3 regions of the Xanthobacter sp. DMC12 genome follow, and region 1 is predicted to be linked to each of the others. Evidence: riboswitches for the same ligand, from Rfam matches in the RefSeq annotation. Region 1 holds a riboswitch; each other region holds the start of a gene.
The links. A riboswitch is a leader RNA that binds a small molecule or an ion and turns the genes downstream of it on or off. The one in region 1 is predicted to bind cobalamin.
Positions count from the first base shown of each region.

Region 2: another riboswitch for cobalamin. It lies ahead of ACT535_RS13805 (DUF1636 family protein); the one in region 1 lies ahead of ACT535_RS06030 (TonB-dependent receptor plug domain-containing protein).
Region 3: another riboswitch for cobalamin. It lies ahead of ACT535_RS02225 (energy-coupling factor ABC transporter permease); the one in region 1 lies ahead of ACT535_RS06030 (TonB-dependent receptor plug domain-containing protein).

Region 1 covers NZ_JBQUYZ010000001.1:1,291,962-1,302,138, reverse strand. Annotated here, with positions in the region: gene ACT535_RS06035 (ABC transporter substrate-binding protein) at 1-1,126, opposite strand, end outside; cobalamin riboswitch at 1,454-1,653, shown strand; gene ACT535_RS06030 (TonB-dependent receptor plug domain-containing protein) at 1,758-3,746, shown strand; gene ACT535_RS06025 (ABC transporter substrate-binding protein) at 3,792-4,655, shown strand; gene ACT535_RS06020 (FecCD family ABC transporter permease) at 4,655-5,641, shown strand; gene ACT535_RS06015 (ABC transporter ATP-binding protein) at 5,638-6,393, shown strand; gene ACT535_RS06010 (YjbE family putative metal transport protein) at 6,403-7,494, opposite strand; gene hflC (protease modulator HflC) at 7,534-8,457, opposite strand; gene hflK (FtsH protease activity modulator HflK) at 8,454-9,539, opposite strand; gene uppP (undecaprenyl-diphosphatase UppP) at 9,997-10,177, shown strand, end outside.
Region 2 covers NZ_JBQUYZ010000003.1:137,479-147,655, reverse strand. Annotated here, with positions in the region: gene glyS (glycine--tRNA ligase subunit beta) at 1-2,112, shown strand, start outside; cobalamin riboswitch at 2,529-2,729, shown strand; gene ACT535_RS13805 (DUF1636 family protein) at 2,789-3,280, shown strand; gene cobW (cobalamin biosynthesis protein CobW) at 3,277-4,311, shown strand; gene cobN (cobaltochelatase subunit CobN) at 4,315-7,653, shown strand; gene cobG (precorrin-3B synthase) at 7,650-8,951, shown strand; gene ACT535_RS13785 (precorrin-8X methylmutase) at 8,948-9,583, shown strand; gene ACT535_RS13780 (precorrin-2 C(20)-methyltransferase) at 9,580-10,177, shown strand, end outside.
Region 3 covers NZ_JBQUYZ010000001.1:517,078-527,254, reverse strand. Annotated here, with positions in the region: gene ACT535_RS02285 (beta-ketoacyl-ACP synthase III) at 1-101, opposite strand, end outside; gene plsX (phosphate acyltransferase PlsX) at 98-1,168, opposite strand; gene ACT535_RS02275 (YceD family protein) at 1,340-1,849, opposite strand; gene ACT535_RS02270 (ubiquinol-cytochrome C chaperone family protein) at 1,846-2,409, opposite strand; gene ACT535_RS02265 (outer membrane protein assembly factor BamE) at 2,544-3,065, shown strand; gene cobS (adenosylcobinamide-GDP ribazoletransferase) at 3,208-3,996, shown strand; gene ACT535_RS02255 (DUF1289 domain-containing protein) at 4,055-4,291, shown strand; gene ACT535_RS02250 (TIGR02281 family clan AA aspartic protease) at 4,298-5,014, shown strand; gene ACT535_RS02245 (cation diffusion facilitator family transporter) at 5,084-5,995, shown strand; gene ACT535_RS02240 (aldo/keto reductase) at 5,992-6,828, opposite strand; gene ACT535_RS02235 (hypothetical protein) at 6,976-7,353, shown strand; gene ACT535_RS02230 (DUF983 domain-containing protein) at 7,432-8,016, shown strand; gene ACT535_RS02225 (energy-coupling factor ABC transporter permease) at 8,077-8,760, opposite strand; cobalamin riboswitch at 8,798-9,041, opposite strand; gene ACT535_RS02220 (copper chaperone PCu(A)C) at 9,133-9,627, opposite strand; gene ACT535_RS02215 (hypothetical protein) at 10,030-10,177, opposite strand, start outside.

The DNA of each region.
Region 1 (10,177 bases):
GGATGTTCGAGGTGATGGCCTCGTGGTCGGTGGCGGAGAAGGGCTTGTCGTAGACGGTCACGACGCCTTCGACCTTGGTGTTGAGGTTTTCCAGCGCCTCGCGGACCTTGCGGCCGTCGGTGGAGCCCGCCTGCTTGATGGCGGCGGCGAGCAGCAGCACCGAGTCATAGCCCTGCGCGGCCGAGACCGGCGAGGGCATGCGGTCGATCTTGTAGGCGGCCTGGTAGGCCTCGATGAACGCCTTGCGCTTCGGGGTGTCGGGCAGCTGGATGAAGGTCTGCGGCATCATCGCGCCATTGCCGTTGGCACCGGCGGTGTCGATGAAGTTGGCCATGGAGAGCGTCCACGAGCCGATCATCGGCACCTTCCAGCCGAGCTTGGCCATGCCGTTGGCGATCTGCGCCAGCTCGGGGCCGATGGCGTAGGTCAGCACCACGTCGGCGCCGGCTTCCTTGGCGCGCAGCAGCTGCGCGGTCATGTCGGTGTCGCCGATGTTGAACTTCTCTTCGGCGACCGGCTTCACGCCCATGGTGGCGAGGGCCTTCACCAGATCGGCGCGGCCGAGCTGGCCGTAATTGGTGCTATCGGCGAGGATGGCCGGCTTCTTGAAGCCCTGCCGCTTCACCGCCTCGTCGGCGATCATGGCGCTCTGGATGGCGTCATTGGCGGAGGTGCGGAAGATGTAGTTGTTCTTGTTGTCCGGCGGCACGAACTGCTTGGAGATCAGGGTGCCGGTGGCCACGTTGTTGATGACCGGAATCTCGGCTTCCTGATAGAAGCGCTGGGAGGCGAGGGCGACGCCGGTGTTGATGTAGCCGAGGGTGGCGACCACGCCCTCCTTGTTGATGAGCTCCTGGGCGATCTGCACGCCCACCTCGTTCTTCGCCTCGTCGTCACGCTCGACGAGCTGGAGGGGACGGCCCAGCACGCCGCCGGCCTTGTTGACCTCTTCCACGGCGAGCTTCACGCCATCGCGCATGCTGACGCCCATGGAGGACGAGCCGCCGGTGAAGGGGCCGGTGAGGCCGATCTTGATGGGGTCGGCAGCGTAAGCTGCGCCGGAAACGGCAAGCCCGAAAACGGCAACGCCTGCGGCCAAAGCCGCGACCATGCTCCTCAGTCGCATCTTCTACTCCCTGTGTTCCCGATTATTCGGTTATTATACTTTGGTAGTACCCACCCGCTCGTTGGCGGGGCGGCTCTCAATCGTTTAAGCGAATTGAGCGGGGCGCGCCACCATAACCTAGCGGAATGTTGGGTGCGGCCTTTGCTGCTGCCGTTTTTGAAGGCAACCACACCCTCCCGATACGGATGTCGTGTGATTTCGGACCACGCATTTTTGAAGCAATGAGCAAGATGTGATCGGGCGATACGCCGTCCGGCGCGGTCTTCCCGCAGTTGCTCTCAGGCTTTCGCACTTGCGAAGGATTCGTTGACGCGGGGTCCGGCCGCCGCCTATGGTCGGACCGACGGTTCCCGCAAGGGATCAAAAGGGAACGCGGTGCTCCGGCCTTGCCGGAAATGCCGTGGCTGCCCCCGCAACTGTAAGTGGCGAGTCCTCTGCCATCAGCCACTGGGTCGCACGACCTGGGAAGGCGGCAGCAAGGGCGATGACCCGCGAGCCAGGAGACCTGCCGTCAGCCGTGGTCATGCGCGAGCACGTCGGGCGGGGTTCTCCTGATGGCGGTTTTTCCGGCCTGCCGCGGCCGGGATGCCTCGTTCGCGGTGACGGACCACCCGTGCCGTCGAGTTTCCTCATGCCGTCCGCCGTTCACTCCCGATCCCGCCGCGCCCTGCGGGCTGCGGCCCTGCTCACGCTTGCCTGTGTTCCGCTTGCCTGCGTGCCGCCCGCCCTCGCCCAGACGGCGGACGACCAGAATGCGGGCGATCTGCCCACCATCGTCGTCAGCGCCACCGGCATCCCCACACCCGAGACCGAGGTGGCGAGTTCCGTCAGCATCGTCACGGAGCAGGACATCGCCCGCAACCAGCAGCGCACGCTGCCGGACGTGCTGCAATCCCTGCCCGGCCTCAACGTGGTGCAGACGGGCGGCCCGGGCGGCACCACCTCGGTGTTCATCCGGGGCACCAATTCCAATCATGTGAAGGTGCTGATCGACGGCATCGACGCCGGCAATCCGGCCGCCACCAACGGCGCCTTCGATTTCGGCAAGCTGCTCGCCTCAGATCTCGAACGGGTGGAGGTGCTGCGCGGCCCGCAGTCCGGCCTTTATGGCTCGGATGCCATCGGCGGCGTCATCTCCATCACCACCAAGAAGGGAGAGGGGCCGCCGAAAGTGTCGGCCTATGTGGAGGGCGGCGCGCTCGGCACCTTCAACCAGTATGCGAGCCTCACCGGCTCCACCGAAAAGCTCGCCTATTCGTTCAACGTCACGCACTTCTCCTCCACCGACATTCCGGTGACGCCGCAGACCGTCGGCCCGCCGATCTGGCCGCGCAATCCCAACGCCTACGACAACTGGACCTATTCCACCCGGCTCGACTGGCAGGCCACCGAGACGCTCGCGGTGAACTTCGTCGCGCGCTACATCGACACCAGCCTCGCCTTCACGCCGGATACTTATCCCCCGCCCACCTATGAAGGCCTTCCGGCGGCGCTGCGCTCCACGGCCTATACGGGCATGTTCTTCACCAAGGGGGAGGGCGTGTGGACCGCGCTGGACGGCGCGCTCGTCACCACCTTCGGCGCCAGCGAGATGACCTCGTCGAGCCCGACCGTCGGGCCGAATCCGGACGTGAACGGCACCTATGACGGCGACCGGCAGGTCTATTATGTCCGCTCCAACTATCTGGTGGCGCCGGGCCAGAACCTGCTGGTGGGCGCCGAGCGGCGGAATGAAGCCATGACCTCCTCCACCGCCTATACGAACGTGGATGCCTCCACCGGCGACACGGGCGTCTATGCCGAGTATCAGGGCAACCTCTGGAACCGGCTCTTCTTCGCCGCCAATATCCGCTACGACGCCGACGACAGCTTCGGCGACCACACCACCTTCCGTCTCGCCCCGGCGCTGCTGTTCGACGAGACGGGCACCAAGCTGAAGGCGAGCTACGGCACCGGCTTCAAGGCGCCGACCCTCTACCAGCTCTACGCACCCTATTACGGCAATGCGAGCCTCCAGCCGGAGGAGAGCGAGGGCTGGGATGCAGGCTTCGAGCAGAAGGCGTTCGGCGAGCGCGTGCTGTTCGGGGTGACGTACTTCCACAACAACATCACCAACCTCATCAGCTACGATCCGGTGACGTACCAGAACGTCAACATCTCCAGCGCCGTGTCGCAGGGCGTGGAGGCGTTCGTGGCGGTGAAGGTGACGGACCGCATCGATGCGCGGGTGGACTACACCTACACCAACGTCGTGGGCTATGTGCCGCCCGGCCAGCCCTTCGGCGCCGCCTGCGCGCCCATCGACGTCACCTCCTGCTATCCCCTGCGCCGGCCCAACAACAAGGTGAGCCTGACGCTGGGCTGGCGGCCGACCGACGAACTCGATCTGGCGGCGAGCCTCGTCTATGCGTCCTCCTGGTGGGACATCGTCCGCCTCACCTCGAACTACATCGACCAGCCCGGCTACACGGTGGTGAATCTGGCGGCGAACTATCGGCTCAATGCCGCCACCACCGTGTTCGGGCGCATCGACAATCTGTTCAACCAGACCTACGAAAACCCCAACGGCTTCCTCGCCCCCGGCTTCGGCGCCTATGGCGGGGTGAAGCTCACGTGGTGAGGCGCGCATGGTGAGGGTTCGGTGAAAGGCGCGGCGGCCGGACTGATGCTCGCGGCTCTTCTGGCCTGCGCCCCGGCGCGGGCGGAAGAGACGCACGCCCGGCCCCGCGTCGTCTCCTTGAACCTGTGCACGGACGAATTGGCCCTGCGCCTCGCCGATCCGGAGCAGGTGCTCTCCGTCACCCATCTGGCCCGCGACCCGCTCTCGTCCAATGTGGCGGACCTCGCGCGCGGCGTGCCCGTCAATCGCGGGCTGGCGGAGGAGGTGGTGCCGCTGAAGCCGGATCTCGTGCTGGCCGGCGCCTACACCGCCCGCAACGCCACCGCCATGCTGCGCCGCCTCGGCTTCGAGGTGGTGGAACTGACCGATCCCGAAACGCTGGAAGAGGCCTACGCCCAGATCCGCATGGTGGCGGCGCGCCTCGGCGTGCCGGAGCGGGGCGAGGCTATGGTGGGGCAGATGCAGGCCGCCTTCGCGCGCGTGCCGCCGGTTGCGGGGCCGCGCCCGACCGCCGTGGTGCTGCGCCCCAACGGCTTCACCACGGGCCGCGGCTCGCTGGCCGACGAACTGATGGAGAAGGCCGGCCTCACCAATCTCGCTGCCCGCCTGCCGACCGACAAGATGGGGCAATTGGCGCTGGAGGAGATCGTGCGCGCCCAGCCCGACCTCGTGGTGGTGAATGCCGATGAGGCGGCGCCGCCCTCGTTGGCGGACGCGTTGCTGCATCACCCCGCGCTCGCGCCTTTCAGGGGCCGCACGCTGGCCTTGCCGCTCCGGCTGTGGACCTGCGCCGGGCCGGACCTCGCCGAGGCGGCGGCGCTGCTGGCGGCGGCGCGGGCGCGCCTCTCCGGGCCTCAAGCAGCGCGGTACCCCGCCAAGCATCACGCCGCCGCCGAGGGGGCGCGCTGATGCCCTCGCGCGTCGTCCTTGGGCTCGGCCCTCTGGTCGCGGTGCTGTTCTGCGCCTCGGTGGCGGTGGGCTATGCCCCGCTCGACCTTCGCGGTGCCTTTGCTGATCTCCTCGCCGGCCGGCCGAGCGTCGCGGCGCTGGTGCTGTCCGAGCTGCGCCTGCCGCGCGCCATTCTCGGTGCGGCGGTGGGCTTCAGCCTCGGCCTGACCGGGGCGGCCTTGCAGGGGCTGATGCGCAATCCTTTGGCCGACCCCGGCGTGGTCGGCGTCTCCGGGGCGGCGGCGCTGGGGGCGGTGATTGCCTTCTATTTCGGCTTCTCGACCTCCTTCGCGCTCGCTTTGCCGCTGGGCGGCTTGATGGGCGCGGCGGCGGCCACCGCCGTGCTCCTCGCCCTCGCAGCACGGGGGGCGGGGACGGTGATGCTGATCCTCGCCGGCGTCGCCTTGTCGAGCCTCGCCGGTGCGCTCACCGCGCTGGCGCTGAATCTTGCGCCCAGTCCCTATGCGGCGCTGGAGCTGGTGTTCTGGCTCATGGGCTCGCTGGCCGACCGCAGCCTCGTGCATGTGGCGCTGGCGTTGCCCTTCATGGCAGTGGGCTGGGTACTGGTGCTCCGCACCGGACCGGCGCTCGATGCCCTCACATTGGGAGAGGACGCAGCCGAGAGCCTCGGCTTCCCGCTGCGCCGGGTGCGCCTCCTCGTCATCGGCGGCACCGCGGCGGCGGTGGGGGCGAGCGTGGCGGTGGCGGGGGCCATCGGCTTCGTCGGCCTCGTGGTGCCCCATCTGGTGCGCCCGCTGGTGCGCCACCGGCCGGGCCGGCTTCTGGCCGCGAGCGGGCTGGCCGGCGCGGCGCTCACCCTCGGCGCGGATATCGTGGTGCGGGTCATCCCCACCCGGCCGGAGCTTCAGCTCGGCGTGGTGACGGCGCTCATCGGCGCGCCCTTCTTTCTGTTCCTCCTCGCGCGTCTACGGGGGAGGGAGGCATGAGGCTCGCCGCCCGTTCCGTCACTGTCACGCGGGGCGCCGCGACGCTGGTGCGTGCTCTCGATCTGGAGGTCGAGGGCGGCACCTTCCTCGGTCTCCTCGGCCCCAACGGCGCCGGCAAGACCAGCCTGATGCGCGTGCTCGCCGGCCTTGAGGCGCCGGCCTTCGGCCATGTGCTCTATGACGGCCGCAGCGCCGCGGAAATCGGCCGGCGCGGGCTCGGCCGGACCATCGCCTACCTGCCTCAGGACGGGCGCATCCATTGGCCATTGCCAGTGGAGGAAGTCGTCGCTCTGGGGCGCCTGCCCCACGGCGCAGCGGCGGTGGATACTGCCGCGCGGCGCGCCATGGCGGCGGCCGGGGTGGAGGGGCTCGCCAAACGCTCGGCCGATACCCTCTCCGGCGGCGAGCGCGCGCGGGTGCTGCTCGCCCGCGCGCTGGCGGTGGAGGCGCCCATCCTCCTCGCCGACGAGCCCTCGGCCGCGCTCGATCCGCTGCACCAGCTGGAGGTGATGACGCTGCTGCGCGACACCGCCCGACGCGGCGCCGTGGTGGTGGCGGTGCTGCACGATCTGACGCTGGCCGGCCGCTTCTGCGATCGCCTCGCGCTGATGAAGGACGGCCGGCTCCTCGCCGAGGGCGCGCCCGGAGACGTGCTCGATGACGCCCATCTGGCGGACGCCTTCGGCGTGGATACCGTGCGCCTCACCCATGCGGGCGAGACGGTGGTGCTGCCGTGGGCGCGGCGGGATTAGAGCCGGGCTTCAGCCCACCCCGTGGGCCATGATGAGCACGCTGATCATCACCACCGCGATGAGGCAGAAAAGCCCGATCAGCCCGTAGATCATCACCTTGTCCGAATAATCGGGCGCCGGCGGCAGGTTCTGGGTGGGCCGCCGCACCGGCGCGGCGGGACGTGGCCGCGGCGCGACGGGGGCGGGGGCGATGACGGGGTCTGCGGAGCGGACAGGTTCGGCCACGGCGACTGCCATTGCCACCGGGGCAGCCACAGCCACGGCGGGGGCGGAGACGGCCATCGCCAAGGGGGCGGCGACCGGGGCCGCCACCGGCGCGGCGACGGGCGCGGGCGCCGCGCGCGCCGGCAGAAGGCGCGCACGCTTTGGCGGCGCCGGCGCCTTGTTCCCGTCGCCGGCCATGCGCGCATCCGCCGTGAAGCGGGCGTTGGCGACCACGAAGATGGCGGCGGCGGGCGGAACCAGCACGAACAGCGCTTCCGCATTGGCCGCCACCCAGCCGGACCAGAGCGGATCGCTGACGATGAGACTGCCCGCGATCCAGCCGAGGAAGGCGGTGCCGATGAAGGTGAGGGCGGGGATGTGCTTCATCGCCTCGGCCATCACGAAGCTGCCGAAGAAGATGAGCGGCACGGACAGAAGCACGCCACCTACCAGATAGGAGAGATGGCCCTCCGAGACGGCGGCGAGGGCCACCACATTGTCGAGGCTCATGATGGCGTCGGCGATGAGGATGACCAGCGCCGCCCCCAGCAGCCCGCCCCCCTGGCCCAGGGAGGGGTCCAGCTCCACCTCCCGGTCACCCTCGTGCCGGCGCCGGTATTCACCCGCGAGGAGGTTGATGGAGATGACGGCCAGCAGCAGCCCGCCGCCGATCTTCAGCAGGGGGATGGCCATCAGCGTGCCGGCGAGGGCCGCGATGACCAGCCGGAAGAAGACCGCCCCCGCCGCCCCGAGCACCACCGCCTTGCGCACCTGCGCCGCCGGCAGGCTGCGGCAGGCGAGCGCGATGAGCAAAGCGTTGTCGCCGCTCAGCAGGATGTCGATGAGGAAGATCTTCAGGCTCGTGCCGAACCAGGAAAGGTCAGCGCCGAGGTCCATGGCCGGATGTCCTTCTCGAATGCGTCGGGGCGAGGCCGGTCACGGCTTCTGGGTGCTGGCTGCGGGCGTGCCCTTGGCCGGTCCGCCCGTGCCATCGGCGAGGGTCGGTCCGCGCGTCAGGGCGCCGAGGAAGTCGGCGTCGGGCGACAGCAGCAGCATGGGCGAGGCGCCCGCCAGCGTCTGCTTGTAGGTCTGCTGCGTGCGCAGGAAGGTGTAGAAGGCGGGGCTGCGGTCATAGGCCTCGCCGAGGATCTGCGAGGCCTTGGCGTCGGCCTCGCCGCGCGCGATCTTGGACTTCTGCTGCGCCTCCGCGAGGATCACCGTGCGCTGGCGGTCGGCGCGGGCCTGGATTTCCTGCGCCCATTCGAAGCCCTGCGCGCGCAGTTCCTTGGCCTCGCGCTGGCGCTCGGACTTCATGCGGTCGTAGATGGCCTGGCTGGTCTCGGCGGGCAGGTCGGCGCGCAAGAGGCGCACGTCCACCACGTCCACGCCCAGCGCCCGGCTGCGCTCGATCACCTCGTTGCGAATCTTGTCGATGATGCGGTCGCGCTCGGTGGAGAGGAGGTCCACGAGCTTGGCCTGTCCCAGCTCCCGCCGCACCGCCGAATTGACGATCTGGGCGATCCGCGACTGACCCTGCTCGATGCCGCCCACCGCCTGATAGAAGGCGAGCGGATCGTTGATGCGGAAGCGGGTGTAGGTGCTCGCCTCGATGCGCTTCTGGTCGCCCAGGATGATCTGCTCGGCGGGCGGCTCCAGCGAGATCAGGCGGCGCTCGAAATAGATCACCGTGTCGATGAACGGCGCCTTGAAATAGAGCCCCGGCTTGTCATCCACGGCGATGGGCATGCCGAGCCGCACCACCAGCGCGCGCTGGGTCTGCTGCACGGTGAAGGCGAAGGAAGAGGCGAAGGCGACGAGGAGGATGCCCACCCCCAGCGCGATGAATCCGGCGCGCTTCATTTGGCGGCTCCCGCGCTGGCCTGCTCCGCGACCGGCGGGGCGGGGAGGGTGGCGCGCTTGTCGGCCTCGGTGAGGGGCAGGTAGGGCACGATGCTGCTGCCGTGGGCGGAGAGGTCCACGATGACCCGGCCGGAATGCTTCAGCACCTCGTCCACGCCTTCCAGATAGAGGCGGCGGAGGGTCACGTCCTTGTGCCGCTCATAGGCGGCTTCCACGGCGAGGAAGCTCTGCGCCTCGCCCTTGGCGAGGTCCACCGCCTGCTCGCCATAGGCCTGCGCCTCCTGCACGATGCGCTCGGCCTCGCCGCGGGCGCGGGGCAGGATATCGTTGCGGTAGGCCTCGGCCTCGTTGCGCGCGCGCTCCTGGTCGGCGCGGGCGCGCTGCACGTCGTTGAAGGCGTCGATGACGGCGGCGGGCGGATCGATGCGCAGCAACTGAACCTGCGTGATGACGATGCCGGCCTGATACTTGTCGAGCAGGCGCTGGAGCACGACTTCCGTCTGCTGGGCGATCTGCTGGCGCTTGTCGGAGAGCGCCGCCTGAATGGGGTTCTGGCCGATGACCTCGCGCAGGGCGCTCTCGGCGGTGACGCGCAGGGTGCCTTCCGCATCGGCGACGTTGAACAGGAACTGGCCCGCATCGCGAATGCGCCAGAACACCACGCAGTCCACCTCGACGATGTTCTCGTCGCCGGTGAGCATCTGGCTGCGCTCGCGCCGTCCGTCGCGGGAGCCGAGGACCATCTGGTTGATCTGGGTGGTCTTGGGCAGGAGAATGGTCTCGATGGGATAGGGCCAGTGGTAGTGGACGCCGGAGGGCTCTGTCGCCACCCACTGGCCGAAGCGCAGCACGATGCCCTGCTCGTCCGGCTGCACCCGGTAGAAGCCGCTCGCCGCCCAGAGCGCCGCGATGAGCCCCACCGCCACCAGCGCCCCGCGCCGGCCGAAATGCGGCAGGCGCAGCATCTCCGACACCTGCTCCCGCGCCAGCCCCTCGAACGGCTGCGGGCGCGCCGGTTCGGGCACGGCCACAGGCGGCGGGGGCGCGTCTTCGGTGGGCGGGACGGCTTCAATATTCGCCATTCAGGCTGACCTCAGGTCAGGTAATATTTGATATTACCTAAAGTAATGGGCGGCGCAGGCCCAATGGATGGCGACGGACCATAGAAGATTTCAATCTCCATTCGCAATTGCTCCGGTCGGTCGCGAGGTGCGGCATCTCGCGACGCCCGCGCGAGAGCGGAGATGGAGAGGATTGTTATTCAGTCCCAAGGGTTTGTCCGGAACTGGTCCGTCATCCCGGGCGCTCTGAAGCGTGGCTTCCGTTCCGCGAGGTGATCCGCCGGGAGGAGCCGGCAACCGCCGCGCCGCAAGACTTCCGCAGCGGCACTGCGGTGACAACGCGCACCCCGCAAGGTTCCGTCGCGCGCGCGAAGCAGATAGCAAGGGACGCCTGTCTTCGCGCGCGCTTGCTATATCCTTGCGCGCACGGCCTTCCGCAGGCGTCACGCCGACCTCATAGCAAGCGGAAATCGACACCATGGCCAGCGTCTGCACCAATGGGGTGGACACCGGGTTCGTCGCCCTCGGCACCGGCAAGGTCGCCGTCCTCGGCGTCGTACAGGGCATCACCGAGCTTCTGCCCATCTCCTCCACGGCGCACATGCGCCTCGTGCCGGCGGTGCTCGGCTGGCCCGATCCCGGCTCCGCCTTCTCCGCGG
Region 2 (10,177 bases), on a different contig from region 1:
ACCGACGCTCTGGTGGAGCGCGGCCTGCTCTATGAGGGCGCAAAAGCCTTCGTGACGCCGCGCCGCCTCGCGCTGGCCGTCCACGGCCTGCCCGGCCGTCAGGCGGACCAGAAGGAAGAGAAGAAGGGGCCGCGCGTGGGCGCGCCCGAGCAGGCGGTGGCCGGCTTCCTGAAGGCGGCGGGCCTCGCCTCCCTCGATCAGGCGACCATCCAGTCCGACCCCAAGAAGGGCGATTTCTACGTGGCCGTGGTGGAAAAGCCCGGCCGCGCCACCACCGAGGTAGTGGCCGAGATCGTGCCGGACATCATCCGCAAGTTCCCCTGGCCGAAGTCCATGCGCTGGGGAACCGGCACGCTGCGCTGGGTGCGCCCGCTCCATTCCATCGTCGCCACCTTCGGGGCGGAGGGGGACGAGCCGGAGGTGGTGCATTTCTCCGTGGACGGCATCGAGGCCTCCAACGTCACCCGCGGCCACCGCTTCCTGGCGCCCGAGCCCTTCACCGTGAAACGGCTGGACGACTGGATGGCGAAGCTGGAGGCCGCCAAGGTTGTGGCCGACCGCGACCGCCGCAAGGAAATCATCCTCAACGACGCCAAGGACCTCGCGCTCGCCGCCGGCCTCGAGCTGGTGGAGGACGAGGGGCTGCTCGACGAGGTGTGCGGGCTCGTGGAATGGCCCGTGGTGCTGATGGGATCGTTCGAGGAGCGCTTTCTCGACATTCCGGACGAGGTGATCCGCGCCACCATCCGCGCCAACCAGAAGTGCTTCGTGCTGAAGGACCCCAGGACCGGGCGCCTCGCCAACCGCTTCATCCTCATCTCGAACCTCGTCGCCTCGGACGGCGGCGCAGCCATCGTCGCCGGCAACGAGCGCGTCATCCGCGCCCGCCTCTCGGACGCGAAATTCTTCTGGGACACGGACCGGCTGAACGGCCTCGCCAGCCGCATGCCCAAGTTCCAGTCCATCACCTTCCACGAGAAGCTGGGCTCCCAGGCCGAGCGCATCGAGCGCATCGTCCGCCTCGCCAAGGAGCTCGCCCCCAAGGTCGGCGCGCCGGTGGCGCTGGCCGAGGAGGCCGCGCTGGTGGCGAAGGCGGATTTGCTCACCGAAGTGGTGGGCGAGTTCCCCGAGCTTCAGGGCCTCATGGGCCGCTATTATGCGCAGGGCGAGAACCTGCCCCCGGAAGTCGCCGCCGCCTGTGAGGAGCATTACAAGCCGCAGGGGCCCAACGACCGCGTGCCGACCGCGCCGGTCTCGGTGGCCGTGGCGCTGGCCGACAAGATCGACACGCTGGTGGGCTTCTGGGGAATTCGTGAACTGCCTTCCGGTTCGAAAGACCCTTATGCGCTGCGTCGTGCCGCTCTAGGCATCGTCCGGATCATAGTTGAAAATGGACTTTATTTGAAACTGAGATCCGAGTTTGCTAACCAAGCGCGTGAAAGGTTGTATCTGCATCGGGTTACTGACGGTCATGTCCAGCTTAAATTCGGGACGTATGTTCGACCGGAAATGTATGGGAATCTGACCGAGCAGCAAATCCAGGAATTTGTGGAGGAGATGAAGCGTGTTCACTCAAGCGATATTTCGAGTGAGCTCTTTTCTTTTGTTGTTGAACGCTTAAAAGTCTACCTCCGCGACCGTGGCGCCCGTCACGATCTCGTCGATGCCGTCTTCGCCCTCGAAGGGCAGGACGACCTCCTCCTCGTCGTCCGTCGCGTGGAGGCGCTAGCGGCCTTCCTCGCCACCGAGGACGGCAGGAACCTCCTCGCCGGCTATCGCCGCGCCGTGAACATCCTGCGCATCGAGGAGAAGAAGGACGGCCGCGCCTTCGCCGGCCCCACCGTCGCCGCGCTGCTCAAGGAGCCGGCCGAGGAGCACCTCGCCGCCGCCATCGACGATGTGAAGGCCCGCGTCTCCAAGGCCGTCGCTGCCGAGGATTTCGAGGCTGCCATGACCGCGCTGTCGGACCTGCGCCAGCCGGTGGATGCCTTCTTCGACGCCGTGACGGTGAACGACGCCGATCCCGCGCTGCGCGAGAACCGCCTGAAGCTGCTCGACGAAATCCGCGCCGCCACCCGCGGCATCGCCGATTTCGACCGTATCGAGGGGTAGGGCAGGGGGCTGTTGTTTCCCCCAGCACAAGCGCGTCCCCTCTCCCCTTGCGGGAGAGGGTTAGGGTGAGGGGTAAATATCGCCGCCTGCCAGTCGGTCGTCTTCCCTCGCGAAGCCGCCGCTGACCCCTCACCCCCGCCCTCTCCCGCAAGGGGAGAGGACGTTCGGCCGGTTCTCGCGCAGACACCTCCCTCGTATCCCGGCCGACTGCAACGCCGCGTAGCGGCGTGGAAGGAGAGCCGGGACCCAGCGCAACGAGTTCCGCGCAGCGGGCAAACCCCGAGAAAGCCGGATATTGAAGCGCCGGCGGCGGGCCCTTGCGTTGGGGCCGGGGTCTGCGCTCCGGCTGCGCCGTCGCTGGTCCGGGGCACGAGAGCGTTCCGCGCCCCTCATTTGACAATCCCGCCCACCCTGCCTTTAGTGGCGGCGTCGAAGGTCCCGTGGTCCCACACGGGCGTAAAAGGGAATGCGGTGCGGGGGTGAAGAGCCTCCAATGCCGCGGCTGCCCCCGCAACTGTCGGCGGTGAGCCCCTGCCAGACGCCACTGGAGCAATCCGGGAAGGCGGCAGGGGCGGTGATCCGCGAGCCAGGAGACCTGCCTTCGACGAGGTCCGCGCCGGGCGGGGTGCTCCGGTATTGCGTCCCTTCGAGCCCGTACGCGCGGGCGCTCGCACCCGTGGACGTTTCGGTGGAGCGCGGCGCGATTCCCGACAGCACAGCACCCGAGCCGGGCGGCGAAAGCCCGGACATCGGCTGCGCGGCCCAAGCTACGCCAGAAGCCGCCCGCGAAACCGCTCCCGCCGTCACCCTCCTCATCTGCACCACCTGCCGCGCCGCAGGCAGCGAGGCCCCACCTGACGCCGAGCGCGACGGCGCGCGCCTTCTTGCCTCCGCCTGCGCCACGTCCGTCCCCGAAGGTGTTGCAGTTGAGGGCGTTTCTTGCCTCGCCAATTGCAAGCGCGCGCTCTCTGCCGCCATGGTCCGCCGCGACGGCTGGACCTATGTGTTCGGCGACCTCGCCCCCGACAGCGCCGCCGACCTCATCGCCGGCGCCGCGCTTCTCGCCGGCTCGGAAGACGGCCTGATGCCCTGGCGCGGCCGGCCGGACGTGCTCAAGCGCGGCATGGTCGCGCGCATTCCCCCGCTCACCCGCAAGGAGACCCGATGACCTCGCTCGCCCGCGTGCCCTGCACCATCGTCACCGGCTTCCTCGGCGCCGGGAAGACGACGCTGATCCGCCATGTGCTGGAGAATGCCGGCGGCAAGCGCCTCGCGGTCATCGTCAACGAGTTCGGCGACGTGGGCATCGACGGCGAGATCCTGAAGGGCTGCGGCATCGAGAGCTGCGACGAGACCAGCATCGTGGAACTCGCCAACGGCTGCCTGTGCTGCACCGTGGCGGATGATTTCGTGCCGGCACTGGACCAGATCCTCGCCCGCGCGCCGAAGGTGGACCACATCCTCATCGAGACCTCCGGCCTCGCGCTCCCGAAGCCCCTCGTGCAGGCCTTCCAGTGGCCGGCCATCAAGGGCCGGGTGACGGTGGACGGCGTGATCGCGGTGGTTGATGGCCCGGCGCTGGCGGAAGGCCGTGTCGCGCCCGATCTCGCCGCGCTCGATGCGCAGCGGGCCGGGGACGAAAGTCTCGACCATGACGACCCGGTGGAAGAGGTGTTCGAGGACCAGATCGCCTGCGCCGATCTCGTCGTCCTCTCCAAGTCCGATCTGCTCGATGCGGCCGGCTTCGCCACGGCGGAGCAGGCGGTGGCCGGCGCTTTGCCGCGCGCGGTGAAGCTGGTGCGCGCCGCCGGCGGCAAGGTGGACCCGGCGGTGCTGCTCGGCCTCGGCGTCGGCGCGGAAGACGTCATCGACGCCCGCCGCACCCATCATGACGACGAGGAAGACCACGACCACGACGAGTTCGAGAGCATCGTCCTCGCTCTGCCCGAAATCGCCGATCCCGCCGCGCTGGCGGCCCGCGTGGTGAAGGCGGCCGAGACGCCGGACGTGCTGCGCGTGAAGGGCTTCGCCGCCGTCGCGGGCAAGCCGCTGCGCCTGCTGGTGCAGGGGGTCGGCCCGCGCGTGTCGCACCATTTCGATCGCGCGTGGGGCGCGGACGAGGCGCGGCACGGGGCGCTGGTGGTCATCGGCCTCAAGGGCTTCGACCGCGTGGCGGTGGAGCAGGCCATCCTCGGCTAGCCCATGCATATCCTCGCCACCACATCGACGAGCCTGGAGGCGTTGGCCGAGCCGGTCGACCTCGCCCAGCCGCCCGGCGACATGGTGGCCCTCTCCTTCACCGACAGCGACCTCATTGCCCTCTCCGCCGCGTGGCGCGCGCGTGGTGGTGCGGCTCCCAGCCTGCGCCTCGCGCGGCTGAAGGATCTGCGTCACCCCATGTCGGTGGATCTGTGGGTGGAGAAGGTCGCGGCCAAAGCGAAAGTGGTGCTGGTGCGCCAGCTCGGCGGGCTGGACTGGTGGCGCTATGGCGCCGAGCAGCTCGCCGCCACGGCCCGCGCCCGCGGCATCGCCCTTGCGCTGCTGCCGGGCGAGGATCAGGACGATCCCCGCCTCGCCGCCCTCTCCACGCTGCCGGAAGCGACGCTCGCGCGCTGGCTCGGCTATTTCCGCGCCGGGGGGCCGGACAACATGACGGCCCTGCTCGCCGCCATGGGCGACGCGGCGGGCTTTCCCGCGCCCTGTCCCATCCCCGCTCCCCGCCCCGTGCCTTCCACCGCCTTCCACCGCCCCGGCGCCGGCCTCGCCACGCTGGAGGAGGTGCGCGCGGCGGGGCAGGGACGGTCGAACGCGCTCATCCTTTTCTACCGCTCGCAATGGCTCGCCGCCGACACCGCCGCCGTGGATGCGCTGGCGGAAGCGCTGGAGTCGCGGGGCATCGCGGCCCATTGCCTCTTCGTCCCCAGCCTGAAGGCGCCGGAGGCCCGCGCCGCCGTGCAAGCGGCGACGGCGGCGCTCGATCCCGCCATCCTCCTCACCACCACCGCCTTCGCGGCGGGGGATGCGGCTGAACTCTTCCCGGAGGGCGGACCACCCGTGCTTCAAGCAGCGCCCGCCACCACGGCGCGGGAGGCGTGGGCGGGCAGCCCGCGCGGCTTCTCGGCGGCGGACCTCGCCATGCATGTGGTGCTGCCGGAGCTGGACGGGCGCGTGCTGGCCGGCGCGCTCTCCTTCAAGGATTTCGCCCCGCCCGATGCCGACCTCGCCTTCACCGCCGCGCTCAACCGGCCGGAGCCGGAGGCGGTGGCCCATGTGGCCGACCGCGCGGCGGCACTGGTGCGCCTCGCCGCGACGCCCCCCGCGGAGCGGCGGCTCGCGCTGATCCTGCCGGATTATCCCGGCGCGGAAGGCCGCTCCGGCTATGCGGTGGGCCTCGACGTGCCCGAGAGCGCGCGGCGCATGCTCGGAACGCTCGCGGCAGCCGGCTACGGCACCGGACGCGTGCCAGATGATGCAAAGGCGCTTCTCGCCTCCTTCCGCCCCGAGCCGGCGCTGACGCTGGACACCTACCGCCGCCTCTTCGCCGCTTTGCCAGAAGCCGCGCAGGCCGCCGTCACCGCCGCCTGGGGCGCACCGGAGGACGATGCGGATTTAAGCGACGGCGCCTTCCGCTTCCGCCTCGCCCGGTCCGGAAACATCACGCTGGCTTTTGCGCCCGATCGCGGCGCCAGCCTCGACCGGCGGGCGGATTATCACGACGCCAGCCTGCCGCCGCGCCATGGGCTGCTCGCCTTCGGCCTGTGGCTGCGAAACGGGCTCGATGCCCATGCGGTGGTCCATCTCGGCGCCCACGGGACGCTGGAATGGCTGCCGGGCAAGGCGGTGGCGCTCACACCGGCCTGTTTCCCGCAGGCCGTGATGGGGGCGCTGCCGGTGGTCTATCCCTTCATCGTCTCCAATCCCGGCGAGGCGGCGCAGGCGAAGCGGCGGCTCGCCGCCGTCACCATCGGCCATCTGCCGCCGCCCCTCGCGAGCGCGGGCCTGAGCGAGGCCGAGCAGCGGCTGGAGCGGCTGGTGGATGAATATGCGCAGGCGGACGGGCTCGACCGCCGCCGCCGCGAACGTCTCGCCGGCCTTATCGTCGAGACCGCTAGCGAAACCGGCCTCGCCGCCACCGCCGGGGTCTCCGCCGCGACCGACCCCGACGAGGCCCTGCGCCGCATCGATGCCTGGCTGTGCGACCTGAAGGACCTCGCGGTGAAGGACGGCCTGCACATCTTCGGCGCCGCGCCGGACGACGAGTCCGACCCGCTGCGCGCCGCCTCGGCGGACGCCGAAACCCGCGCGCTGCTCACCGCCCTCGACGGTCGCTTCGTGCCGGCCGGGCCAGCCGGTGCTCCGGCGCGGGGGCGGCGGGACGTGCTGCCCACCGGGCGCAATCTGTTCACCGCCGATCCGCGCACGCTGCCCACCCCCACCGCCTGCGACCTCGCCCGCAAGGCGGCGGACGAGGCGCTGCGACTCATCCTGCAGGAACAGGGCGACTGGCCCCGTGCGCTGGTGCTGGACCTGTGGGGCAGCGCCAGCCTGCGCACGGGCGGCGAGGAGATCGCGCAGGGCCTCGCCTTCCTCGGCTGCCGGCCGATGTGGGAGGCGGCCACCGGCCGTGTGACGGGGGTGGAGGTGCTGCCTCCCGCCGTGCTCGGCCGCCCGCGCATCGACGTCACCTTCCGCATCTCCGGCCTGTTCCGCGACATCTTCCCCGCCCAGATCGCGCTGCTCGATGCCGCCGTGCGCGCGGTGGCGGCGCGCGACGAGGAGGGGAGCGAAAACCCGCTCGCCGAGGCTCGTCGCAAGGGCGAGGACCTCTCCCGCCTGTTCGGCTCGGCCCCCGGCGCCTATGGCGCGGGCATCGAAGCGCAATTGCAGCGCGGCGCGTTCGAGACGCGGGAGGAGCTGGGCGCCGCCTATCTCGCCGCCGCCTCCCACGCTTATGGCGGCGCGGACGGGATGGCGCGCCCGGCGCCCGGCCTCTTCGCCGCGCGGCTCGCCGAAGCGGATGCGCTGGTGCATGGCGCCGACGATGCGGCCCGCGATCTGCTCGATGGCAGCGAGGATGCCGCTTTCATGGGCGGCTTCGCGGCGGCTGGCGCGGCGCTGGGGCGATCCGCCCATCTCGTGGTGCTCGACACCACCGACCCCGACCGTCCCCGCGCCCGGCCGCTGAAGGAGGCGCTAGCGCGGCTTGTCCACGGCCGCGTCTCGGCCCGCTTCATCGCCGGCCAGATGCGCCACGGCCCGCGCGGCGCATCGGAACTGGCGGAGACGGTGGACCGCCTCGTCGCCTTCGCCGAAACCACGGAGCAGGTGCCCTCCGCACTGCTCGACCGTCTCCACGCGGCCTATCTGGGCGATCCGGCGGTGCGCGCCTTCCTCCTCGCGCAGAACCCCGATGCCGCCCGCGCCATCGCCCGCCGCTTCGCCGATGCCCGGCGGCGCGGCCTGTGGCATGCGCGGCGCAACGATCTCGATAGCGATCTCGACGCGCTCCGCGCCGAAGCGGGCCGGGAGGCCGCGGAATGACGCCGATCCCCCCCACCCGTCGCGGTGCCTGCCCGGCCTTCCTCGCCCCCATGGAGACCGGGGACGGGCTCATCCTGCGCCTCGTCCCCGCCGATGGCCGGCTCTCCGCGGCGCAACTGCGTGGTCTCGCGGACGCCGCCCGCCGCTTCGGCAACGGGATGATGGAGGTGACGGCGCGCGGCAGCCTCCAGGTGCGCGGGCTGACGGCCGGGTCGGTCGGCCCCCTGCAGGTGGCGGTGGTCGCCCTCGGCATCACCCCGCGCATCGGGCTGGCGGTGGATGTCTCGCCGCTGGGCGGGCTCGACCCGTCAGAGATTGCGGACGGACATAAGCTCGCCGCGGAGATCATCGCCGGGGCGCAGCCGCTGGCGGGGCAATTGGGGCCGAAGGTGTCGGTGGTGGTGGAGGGCGGCGGTGCCGTCAGCCTCGCCGGGCAGAAGGCCGATGTGCGGCTTGTCGCGACGGCGCCGGGGCACTGGGCGCTGACCATCGGCAATGGGCCCGCGCGCACGCTGCCCGAAGCGGAGGCCGCGACCGAGGCACTGGCTGCACTTTCCACCATCGCCGATCTCGGCCGCGCCGCCCGCGCCACCGATCTGCCCGGCTGCGGCGGCCGGGCGCGCCTCGCCGAAGCCAAGGCGCCGCTGGGGCGCATTCCGCTCGCCGACGGCACGCTGGCCTTCGGCTTCGGCCTGCCGTTCGGGGCCGGCGATGCCGCGCAGTTCGAGGCCATCGCCGTTGCGGTGGACGCGGCCGGCGCGCGCGATCTTCGGCCCGCGCCGGAGCGCACGCTCATCGCCACCGGGCTTTCGGACGGCGCCGCCGACACCTTCGCGGCGCGGATCGCCGCCCTCGGCTGCATCACCGCTCCGGGCGATCCGCGCGCGCGCATTGCCGCCTGCGCCGGGGCGCCGGCCTGCGCCTCGGCCCACATCCCGGCCCGCGCGCTGGCGCCGGTTCTGGCGGAGGCGTTCGCGCCGCTGCTGGACGGCACGGTGTCGCTCCACCTCTCCGCCTGCACCAAGGGCTGCGCCCATCCCGCGCCGGCGAGCCTCGCCTTCGTGGGCATGGACGCGGGCGTCGCGCTGGTGCATGACGGCCCGGCCTCCGGCGCGGCGCGCCCGGTGCGGCCGGCGGCGGATTTTCCCGCCGCCGTCGGCTCCCTCGCCGCGACGCTGGCGGCCCGGCGCGCGCCGGGCGAAACCACCCGCGCGCTCCTCGCCCGCCTCGATCCGGCGGGCCTGTGGGCGGGCGCGGCAACGAACAGAACAGACGACGTGACGAGCCGCGCAGAATGACCCTTCCCCTCGATTACGTGCGCGACGGCACGGCCATCTACGAGCGCTCCTTCGCCATCATCCGCGCGGAAGCCGACCTCTCCCGCTTCTCGGCCGAGGAGGAGGACGTGGCGGTGCGCATGATCCACGCCTGCGGCCTCGTGGAGGCAGCGCGGGACTTCGTGTTCGGCCCCGGCGCGGTCGCCGCCGCGCGCGCCGCGCTTCAGGCCGGCGCGCCGATCCTGTGTGATGCGCAGATGGTGGCTCACGGCATCACCCGCGCGCGGCTGCCCGCCGGCAATGAGGTGATCTGCACCTTGCGCGATCCGGCGGTGCCGGCGCTGGCGGAAAAGCTCGGCACCACCCGCTCCGCCGCCGCGCTGGAATTGTGGGGTGACCAATTGGCCGGATCGGTCGTCGCCATCGGCAATGCGCCGACCGCACTCTTTCACCTGCTGGAGATGCTGGATCGCGGCGCGCCCAAGCCGGCGGCCATCCTCGGCATGCCGGTGGGCTTCGTGGGGGCGGCGGAATCCAAGGATGCGCTGGCGGATGATCCGCGCGGCGTGCCGTTTGCCATCGTGCGCGGGCGCCTCGGCGGCAGCGCCATCACCTCCGCCGCTGTGAACGCGCTTGCGAGGGCCGGGCTGTGAAGGGGCATCTCATCGGCGTGGGCGTCGGCCCGGGCGATCCCGATCTCCTCACCCTCAAGGCGGTGAAGGCGCTGCAGAGCGCGGACGTGGTGGGCTATTTCGCCAAGGCCGGCAATGTCAGCCACGCCCGCACGGTGGCCTCGGCGCACTTTCCGGCCGGCGCGGTGGAGCTGCCGCTGCTCTATCCCGTCACCACGGAAATCCACCGGCATGATGACGCCTATCGCACGGCCATCGGCGCCTTCTACGACGCCTCCGCCTCCGCCGTTGCCGAGCATCTCATGGCCGGGCGCACGGTGGCGGTGCTGAGCGAGGGCGACCCGCTCTTCTACGGCTCCTACATGCACATCCATGTGCGTCTCGCCGGGCGGTTCCAGACGCAGGTGATCCCCGGCGTCACCGGCATGTCCGGCTGCTGGTCCGAGGCCGGCGCACCCATTGCGCAGGGCGACGACGTGCTGATGGTGCTGCCCGGCACGCTTGACGAGGCCGAACTCGCCCGCCGCCTCGCGGAGGCGGATGCGGCGGTCATCATGAAGGTGGGGCGCAACCTGCCGAAGATCCGCCGCGCGCTCGCCGCCGCGGGTCGGCTCG
Region 3 (10,177 bases), 770 kb from region 1:
TCGTCGGACGTGTCCATGCGCGCCGCGAGGTCGGCGTTGCTGAGCACCCGCTCGGGGAGATACGACCCGGTGCCCCGGGCGACGGACCTGATACCGCTCACGATTGTCCTTCCGCCCCTGCGGCCTCCGGCCGGCGCTCGGAAATCTCCGGAGGCCTGCGGCTGGTGAGGCTCTGTTCGATGCGCGCCAGCAGTTCGTGGCGCACCATGTCATAGGCGAGGTCGACGGCGGCGGCGAAGCCCTCCGCGTCGGTGCCCCCGTGGCTCTTGATGACGATGCCGTTGAGGCCGAGGAACACCCCGCCGTTGGCCCGACGCGGGTCCATCTTCTCCTTCAGCACGCGGAACGCGTCGCGCGCGAAAAGATAGCCGATCCTCGCCCGCAGCGTCCGGCTCATGGCCGAACGCAGATAGGACGCGAGCTGCTTGGCCGTGCCCTCGGCGGTCTTGAGCGCGATGTTGCCGGAGAAGCCTTCGGTAACGACCACGTCCACCGTACCGGCGCCGATGTCGTTGCCCTCGACGAAGCCGTGGTAGTTCACCGCCACCCCCTCCTCCCGGAGGATGCGCGCGGCTTCCTTCACTTCCTCGACGCCCTTGATCTCCTCGACACCGACGTTGAGGAGGCCCACGGTCGGCTCCTCGATGTCGAACAGCACGCGCGCCATGGCCGAGCCCATGATCGCCATCTCGACGAGGCTCTTGGCCGTGGCACCGATGGAGGCACCCACGTCCAGCACCACGGTCTCGCCGCGCAGCGTCGGCCAGATGGCGGCAATGGCGGGGCGGCTGATGCCGGGCATGGTGCGCAGGTTGAAGTTGGCCATGGCCATCAGCGCGCCGGTGTTGCCGGCGGAGACGGCGACGTCGGCCTCGTGGACCTTCACCGCGTCGATGGCCTTCCACATGGACGATTTGTAGCGGCCGCGGCGCAGCGCCTGGCTCGGCTTGTCGTCCATGCCCACCACCACCTCGGTGTGGACGATGCGGGAGGCCGCCGCGAGCTTGGGATGGCTTTTCAGAACCTCGCGGATCCGCGCCTCGTCGCCATAGAGGACAAAGGCTGTGTCCGGATGGCGTCCGAGGGAGATTTCCGCTCCGGCAAGGACCGTCTCGGGTCCATGGTCGCCGCCCATGGCGTCGAGGGCGATGCGGACGGCTACGGTCATCTCAGGCGTAAATCCCTGCTTCGATCAAATGGCGGCGGGCTCTGCCCTGGCGGAAAAGGTGTGGGACCGGAATCCCGGCAAGCATGTCCCGTCGTTACCGTCGCCGTTGCGGCGCGCGGACAATAGCGTGTCGCGGCGGCATCGCAACTGCCCCGCGGCGGCGAGGCGTGCTCACTCCTTGTCCTTCAGCCGCGAGAGCGCGGAGAAGGGCGAGAGCGCGGCGGCATCCTCGGCCGGTGGCTCGAACACCGCGCCGGGCTTGCGCGGGTAGGGATCGACGCCGAGGGCGAGGAACTCGCACAGCAGCGCGCCCACATCGATCCGCCCGTCCACGATCTCGTCGGGCGGATCGATCCCGTTTTCCTCGTCCTCTTCCGAGCGCACATAGCTGCCGGCGGGGGCGAAATGGACGTCGATCTCCTCGTCGATGGGCGCGTCGAACGGCTCGAGCGTGACCCCGCAGGTCTGGCGGACCGTGGCCGTGAGTCGGCCGGAGACGCGCACGCCTTCCTTGCCTTCGGGCACGAGGTGAAGCGCCGCCACGATCCCTTCGGCGTGCAGCACGCCGACGTGACGGGCAAGCGCCGCCGTGGTCTCAGCGTCCGGCTCGAGCTTCAGGTGGAGGCCAAGCGGCGGGAGGTCCGCGACAGAGATCATGTGGGAATAAGGAAGGTCGCTCATTGTCCGGCCTCCGGCGCAGCCCCGTATTCAGGATTCGGCAGCGCCAGCACGCCCCGGGCGAAAGTTTCAAACGGCGTATCGGCAAGGCGCTCGGCTGCGCTGCGAACGTAGGCCGCGAACGGCTTGGCCGCCGGCGCCGCGTCGTCGGTGCCGAGAATGTTGCGGGCGAGCGCCAGGGCGAGCAGGTCGTTGCCGGAGGCGGCCAGCGCGGTATCATATGCCGCAGCACGGCCGTAGAAGGCCTCGCCGACCTTCTTCATCTTCTTCGGAACGGTGAGGTCGCCCACGCCCAGTTCGCGCATGGTGGCGTCCATGTCGGCAGCGAAGGCGTCGAAAATCTCCTGCGACATGGCGCGCGCGATGTCGTCGCCGCCCTTCAGGCGGTGGCAAACGAGAACGGTGTGGAGCACCACCATTTCAAAGCGTCCCTCAAGCGTATCGGGAACGCCGAAGTCAGTGTAGAACTCCGCCCGCCGCGACTGTGCCACGATCGCGCCATACAGGCGCTCGATGGTCTCGCGGGACTTGGCACGCTTTGACGAGCGGAACAGGTTGAGCATTTCGGATCCCGGGCCCAGGTCCGGCGGCAGTTGAACGGGCAAGCGGCGTAACGCGCCCTCGCCCGCATGGCAAGGGGCGGTAGCCGAGGCGGCGCGCCGGGGCGCCGTTCACAAGGACAAAGATGGGGATGCGTGTGGCGTCACTTGACACGAGGCACTGGCACACGAAGACCGAGCGGACCACCTCACGCCGGAGGCTCGGGCTTGCGGCGACCGCCACGCTCCTGCTCGCCGGTATGGCGCTCGCCGGCTGCGACCAAGTGGTGGTGAACGGCACGGGCGGCCAGCTCACCGGCGTCGTTCGCACCTACCAGCGCGGCTATGTGCTGGCCGAGGGCGCGCTCGATCAGGTTCCGGTCGGGTCGAGCCAGGAGCAGGTGCTGCTCGTGCTTGGCACGCCCTCTACCGTTGCGACCCTGAACGGCGATGCCTTCTTCTACATCTCCCAGACCCAGCAGCGCGTCGCCTTCCTCAAGCCGGAAATCACCGAGCAGAAGGTTCTGGCGGTCTATTTCGACAAGAACAAGCGGGTGACGCGCATCGCCCAGTACGGGCTCAAGGACGGCAAGGTGTTCGACTTCGTGTCGCAGACCACGCCCACCAGCGGCGAGGAACTGAGCCTCATCCGCCAGATGATCGGCCTCATCACCTTCTGATCCGGGGGCTGGATCGCGAGATGGCCTGGCGCGGCACCGCGCCGGGCCTTGACCTTCGCCGCAAATGGCGCTCCCAAGGACCCGCGCGGCACGGGAGACCGGCCGCCCCTTCCGCAACGTCCGGAGCGACGAGCCCCAACCGATGGCCAGAACACTCGGACAGGACCTCGCCGCCGCGCTGCGCTTCTATTCCCGCCTGCCCCTGCCGGCCCGGGATGACAGCGCCTTCGCCCCCCCCGACATCGACCGCATCGCCTACGCGGTGCCTATCGCCGGTGCGGTGCTCGGCCTGATCGGGGCGCTGGTGCTCATCCTCGCCATGGCGTTGAAGCTTCCGGCGTTTCTTGCCGCCGTGCTGGCGGTGGCGGTGCTGGCGCTGGCCACCGGATGCTTCCATGAGGACGGGCTCGCCGACACCGCGGACGGGCTGGGCGGCGGCCGCGACCGTGCGCACAAGCTCGCCATCATGCGCGACAGCCGCATCGGCACCTATGGAGCGACGGCGCTGCTGCTGGGGCTGCTGCTGCGGATCGGTGCGCTGGAGGCGCTCGCCGTCTCGGTCGGCCCGCTCCGCGCCGGGCTCGCCCTGATTGCCGGCGAGGCTGCCTCCCGCGCCGCCGGGGTGCTGCTCATCGCCGCGCTCCCCCCTGCCCGTACCGACGGCGCCGGCGCGTCCGTCGGCCGCCCCTCGGAAGCGGCGGCACTGTCCTGCGGGCTGGTCGCCGCCCTGATCGTCTCGGTGGTGATGGTGCCGGCCTTCGGCACCGGTGCAGCCTTTGCCGGCCTGATCGGGCCAATCCTCGCCCTGCTCGTGATGATGCGCCTCTCCAGCCGGCTCATCGGCGGGCAGACTGGCGATGTCGCCGGCGCCACCCAGCAGGTGGCGGTGATTGTGTTCCTCCTCGGCGTGCTTATCTTCGGCGGACGGTAAGCGAGCGGCGATTCCCGCCCCGCCAGCCCGAAGGAGCCGAGCGCACAACCGCGCAGCCATGATCGAACCCTCAGCACCCCGGACCCTTCCAGCGGCGAACGCCATCGTCACGCCCTGCATCAAGCTCTGCGTGGTGGAGCCCTTGAGCGGGCTGTGCATCGGCTGCGGACGAACGCTGCGCGAGATCGGCGGCTGGGCCTCCTTCTCTGCGGAGGCGCGCGACCGGATCATGGCCGTCCTTCCCGAGCGGCTGGCACGTCTGAAGGAGACGGCGCCGGACGCCTTCATGGATTAGGCCGCCATGCGCAGCGACCGCCTCCTCTGGCTTCTCCTGATCGGCCTGTTCGCCGGCGGCGTCATCCTCGCCGTCAACCATGAGCAGGGCGAGGTGGCCGGCATCGACATCAACAAGTTCGGCGCGCTGGTGGGGCAACTGTCCATCGCCGTCTTCGTCGGTGCGGCCGCATGGTCCATCTTCCGCGGGCGGATCGCCGAATCGCTCATGGCCGCCGCCTTCTGGCTGGTGCTCGCGGCCCTGCTGGCGCTGGGCTACACCTATCGCGATCCCCTCGCGCAGGTTGGCCGCAAGGTGCTGGCGGAGGTCGCGCCTGGCTATGCGGTGAACCTAGCGCAGACGGGCACCAGCAGTGTCGAGGTGACGCGCGGCTCCGGCGGCGACTTCGCCGTGCGCGCGGGCATCAACGGCTCCGGGGTGAGCATGCTGGTCGACACCGGCGCCTCGTCCGTCGTGCTGACCCACGAGGCGGCGCAGGCGGTGGGGCTGCCGGTGGACTTCCTGAAGTATGACGTGCCCGTGGATACCGCCGCCGGACGGACACGCGCCGCCGCCGTGGTGCTCGACACCATAACCATCGGCAGCATTGTCGAGCGCCACGTGCCGGCTCTGGTGTCGCCGGCTGGCGCGCTGCGCACCAGCCTCCTCGGCATGAGCTTCCTGTCGCGGCTCGAAGGCTTCGAGTTCCGCGGCGACAAATTGGTCATGCGCGGCGGAAAATGATTGTGTTTCCGCTGGCTGCCGGCCTCGGTTAGGTTTTCGGGCGCCCCCCGGTCTGATCTGCGAAGCCCCATGCGCGTGCCCACAGCGACCGATCTCCAGAAGGAACGCGCGATCCTGTTCGCGATCCTTCTCGATTTCAGCGTTTTCGTGCCTTACCTCGTCACGGTCTGGCGCATCGGCTCGGTGGCCATGCTGGCGGAGTTGATGCGCGGCGGCCTACTGCTGCTGGTGGAAGGCCTCGCGCTGGTGACGCTGCGCGCCGCCCATCGCGGCCGCCTGTATTTCTACGATTTCGGCATCGGCAAGCTGGAGCGCATGTTTTCGGCCGCCATTGGCGTGCTGCTGTTGCTGGCGGCCGTGTTCATCCTCATCAAGGTGATGGATTCGACCGAATCCGAGCCCCTGCCGCCCTTCTGGGTGGCGGCCGCCCTTGGCCTCGTCATCTACAACCTGTTCACCAATCTGGCGCCGCTGGTTCCGCTGTGGCGGGCAACGCGCGCGGGCACGTCCATCATCGTCCTCAGCCAGTTCCGCGCCCGCATCGCCAAGGCCGTCGCCTCGGTGACCGTGGTGGTGTGTGTCGCCCTCGACGTCCTGTTTCCGCACTCCGAGCTGGGGCTGGCGGCTGACGATATCGGCGGGCTCATCGGCGCGGCCTTCATGGTGGTGATCGGCGGCGGCATGATCTCGGAAGCCCTGCCCGACCTGCTCGACCGGGCGCTGGCCGAGCCGTTGCAGATGAAGGTGAATTCCGCACTCGCCGCCTATTTCGATCGCTACGAGCAGCTCATCAGCGTGCGGACGCGCAAGTCCGGCAATGTGGCCCATGTGGAGATCACGGTGGGCTTCGCGCCGGGGCGCACCATCGCCGATGTCAGCTCGGTGACGGAAGCTCTGCGACAGACGCTGACCGCCGCCATTCCCGACGCCGACGTGGTGGTGATCGCCACGCCCTATGATCCCGCGGCAGAGGCGACCTAGAGCATCTCCAGCCCGATCTTCCGGCGCGGCGGGGGAAAGGCCTTGTCGATGGCGGCGAGGTCTTCGGCGTCCAGCACCAGATCGCGCGCGGCGGCGTTCATCTCCACATGCTCGATGTGGCTCGCCTTCGGGATGGCGATCACGTCGCCGCTGCGCATCACCCAAGCCAGCGCCACCTGGAAGGGGTCCACCCCGTGCTTCTTGGCCACGCTGCCCAGCGCTCCACCACGGGGCAGGCGGGCCTGCTCGATGGGGCTGTAGGCCATGACCGGAATGTGCGCGGCGCGAAGCTCCGGGAACAGGTCGAATTCCGGCCCGCGGCGGCTCGGGTTGTAGAGCACCTGGTTGGCCGCGCAGGCGGTCCCGCCCCTGATCGCGAGCAGTTCCTCCATGTCGTCCGTGTCGAGGTTGCTCACGCCCCAGAGGCGAATCTTGCCCGCCTTCTGCAGCGCCTCGAATCCGGCGACGGTCTCGGACAGGGGATGGTTGCCGCGCCAGTGGAGCAGATAGAGGTCGATCACATCGGTCTTCATCCGCTTCAGGCTGCGCTCACAGGCGGCGGTGACGCCCGCCCGGCTGGCATTGTGCGGATAGACCTTGCTGACGAGGAACACCTCGTCCCGGCGCCCGGCGATCGCCTCCCCCACCACCTCCTCGGCGCCGCCATCGGCATACATTTCCGCCGTGTCGATCAGGGTCAGGCCGAGGTCGATGCCCCGCCTCAGGGCCTTCGCCTCCGTTGCACGCGCCGTCGAGCGCTCACCCATGTACCAGGTGCCCTGGCCGAGGGCGGGCACCGTCTCGCCATTGGGAAGGGTCACGGTCTTGGTCATGGCGGTTCCTCGGGGCTGCTTTCCGCTGGCGGGTTGCGGGCGACCATAACGCCTGCTTCGGGGAGGTCCAGAGCCGGCCTGCGGCAGGGAGACGCTGCGTAGATTCACGCGCTTGACCCCTTCTGCCGCGTTGCACACAAGCGGAACATGGGCATCGGGTTGGGATTCAAAGGCTTGCGGGTGGCCGCTGCCGCACTGTTCGTGCTGGCGCAGCTGACGCTCGGGTTTGCCCATCAGCCGGTCGCCCTGCACTCCTCCGAAGCGCCGGTCGATCTTGCGGCCTATGCGCTGCCGGACGGGACGCTGCCGGACCTCTGTCTCAATGGTGGAGACGCGGGAACGGTTCTCAAGGCGCATCCCTGCGACGCCTGCGTGCTCACATCGGCGTCCGGCCTTGCCGCCCAGCCGCAACCCGCGCTGGCGGCGCCCGATGCGCGGCTTATTGCCCATCTCTCCCTGCGCAGCGATCGCCGGACGGGCGAGGAGGCCCGTGGCGCGCAGGCCCGCGGGCCCCCAGGGACGTGACCCAGAGCTGAACCGGCGCGGGAGCCATCCCGGCGCCTCCGGTCCCTGCCGCAGACGCGGCCTTTCGGGTTTTCGTCCATGTCAGACACGCAATCTCACGCGCCATCGGAGGCGCTTGCGCGCGCCCGCGCCACCATGTCCACCGAATTCGGCGCCGCCACCCGCACCGCGTTCGATCCGGCCCGTCGCGCGCCGCGGCGGCTCTATCACACCAACGGCTTCAACCCGCCCCGCCCCATCGAGGCGGCGGCGCGGCGCGGCTGGTCGGGCCGGTGCCCGGCCTGCGGCGAGGGTGCCCTGTTCGCCCGCTGGATGCAGGTCTCCCAGACGTGCTCCCATTGCAACGAGGCGCTGGGCCATGCCCGCGTCACCAATGCCGTGCCGGTGTTCGCAATCCCCCTCGCTCTGCTGGCCGGATCGCTGGTGGGCGGCATCCTGGAACTGCTCAGCGACCTGCCGCTGGCGGTCGAGCTGGCGGCGAGCGAACTCGTCGCCGTGGCAGCCGCCTTCCACGTGCTGCCCCGCGCCAAGGGCCTCGCCGTCGGTCTTGCCTGGGCCAACCATGTGGGCGGCTTCGACCCGCTCCGCCATCTGGTACCGGACCCGGAAGCCCCGGCCGCCCTGCCCTCTCCCGCCCTGCCTCCGCCCGTCGAGGCCCCCTGAAACGCAGAACGCCGGCGGGAGCACCGCCGGCGTTCGCTTGTCCGAGAGTTGGGCGTGCGATCAGGCCGCGTCGTAGAGGCGGCGCTCCAACAGCGGGCTGCCGCCCTTGACTGCACCATGCAGCGCCTTCGCGGCGGCGAGAACCGCAAGGTCCACCAGCGGCTCGACGATGATGACGAGCATGTAGGCGCCGCCGAAGCTCGCCACCGAAGTGAGGTTCTCCGCCGCGAAGCCCTGGCCGTAAACCGCCCAGAACGCCACCCAGCCGACGATGCCGGCCTGATAGGCGGTGGAGAGGGCCAACGCCTGACCGTACTTCAGCTCCACGTAGGGCGTGCCGGGCGCCACGATGCGGCGCGCGACGGCGGCGACGCCGAACAGCGGCACCAGCAGGGTGGTCACGTTCATCCCGTACTGGGGCAGGTCGAACGGCGCGAAGAACAGGCCCTGGATAAGCAGGCCGAAGGCGAGCCCGAGGGCGGCCGGGGCCGCGCCAAAAATCAGGAACAGGGTCGAGCCGAGGATGAGGTGGACTTCCGAGACGCCCACAGGATAGTGCGGCAGCACCTCGAAGAAGCTGAACACCAAAGCGGTGGTGGCGAGGGTACGGCCCGCCAGCGAGAGGACGCCGCGCTCGCGCGCCGCCTCATAGGCAAGCTTCAGGGCATAGCCGCCAGCGGCGGCCGCCGTGACATAGCTGAGGCCGATCTTGGCCCCGTCGACGAGTCCGGGTTCGATATGCATGCAGGTCTCCGTTGCCGTCTCACCCGACGGCCCGAGGGGTGTCATCATGCGACCGGCCGGTCTCCTGACTTGCGGGTCTACGCTCACCCCCGCCTTCCCGGCCGGCCCAAAGGGCTGTGGCCAGTGGCATGCTGGAAGATCGCTCGCCGCTCACAGTCGCGGGGGCGGTTGGGGCTTCGGGCCGGACCTTGCGGATGGGCTCCGCAGGTTCAGGCACTACCCCATTCCCGTTTCACTCCGGATGCCGTGGCAACCGGAGCACCGTTCGCATGCGCAGCAGGCACCCAACACCTCCGCGCTGTCAAGCAATCCCGCAGGCACGACGCGCCGGGACCGTTTGGCCCGGCGCGTAGTGCGAGCGCGATTCCGTCCTCAGTGTCCGGGATGGGCGCTGCCGGAGGCGCCGAGGCCCTCGACCTGGAATTGCACGGGCACGGTGCCGGCCTTCTCGAAGGTCAGCGTGCCGTCCACGGAGGTGCCTTCCTTCAGCGGGCTCTTCAGGTCCAGGAACATGATGTGGTACCCGCCGGGCTTCAGCTCGACGCTGCCACCGGCCGGGATGGTGAGACCGCCCGGAACCGGACGCATGATCATCACGCCGTCCTTCATGCCCATCTCGTGGATCTCGACCCGGCCGGCGAACGGCACGCTGGCGGAGATCAGGCGGTCGGGCGCGGTGCCGGTGTTCTTCACCACCAGATAGCCGGCGGCGACGCTCGCGCCACCCGGCGTGGCCCGCGACCAGGGATGGTCGATCTGCAGCGTGCCCGCCTTGTAGTCGTGCGCCATGGCCGCGCCGCCCGCGAGCGCAACGGTCGCGACTGCTGCCGCGATCACGGCGCGGCGGGTGAGATGGAAGATGGACATGGCCTACTCCTCAGGTGTTGCGCCATTCCCGCGCTGAGCCGGAAAGGCGTGGATGTAACAGCAAAGCTCGATTCAAACTGAGACCTCCCCCAGGGGGCAGCCTCGGCGGAGCGTGCGCGGGCCCTATTGCGTCTGCGCACGGGAGAAGGCCGCGCGGCCGGTTGCGGCCGCATCCACAGGATTGTGGTGAACATGCCTTCAAAGAGAGGGGCGACGACGAAAGCGGCGGACGCCTTGTCGGTGGGCGGCTTGAACACGAGGCTCACTCCGCCGCCCAGTCGAGCGCTCCCACAGCGACGAATGGCGCCGGGGCCCTCGATGCGCTCGAGATTCACCATGGACCGCGGTCGCCGCCAGCGTGGAGCCGGTCCAGAGACGCGATGAACACGGTGAAACCGGCGGTCAGGCGTTCAGCGGAGGCCCTTGCGACGTGCGTGGCTCATAACGCTGGAGGCCCGGTGCGGGCGGGCTCTCCATGCCGGAACGCGCGGCGGGAAGCGGTGCGGCTACGGGCTGGCCGGCCGCCACAGACATGGGCAGCAAGGGCGAC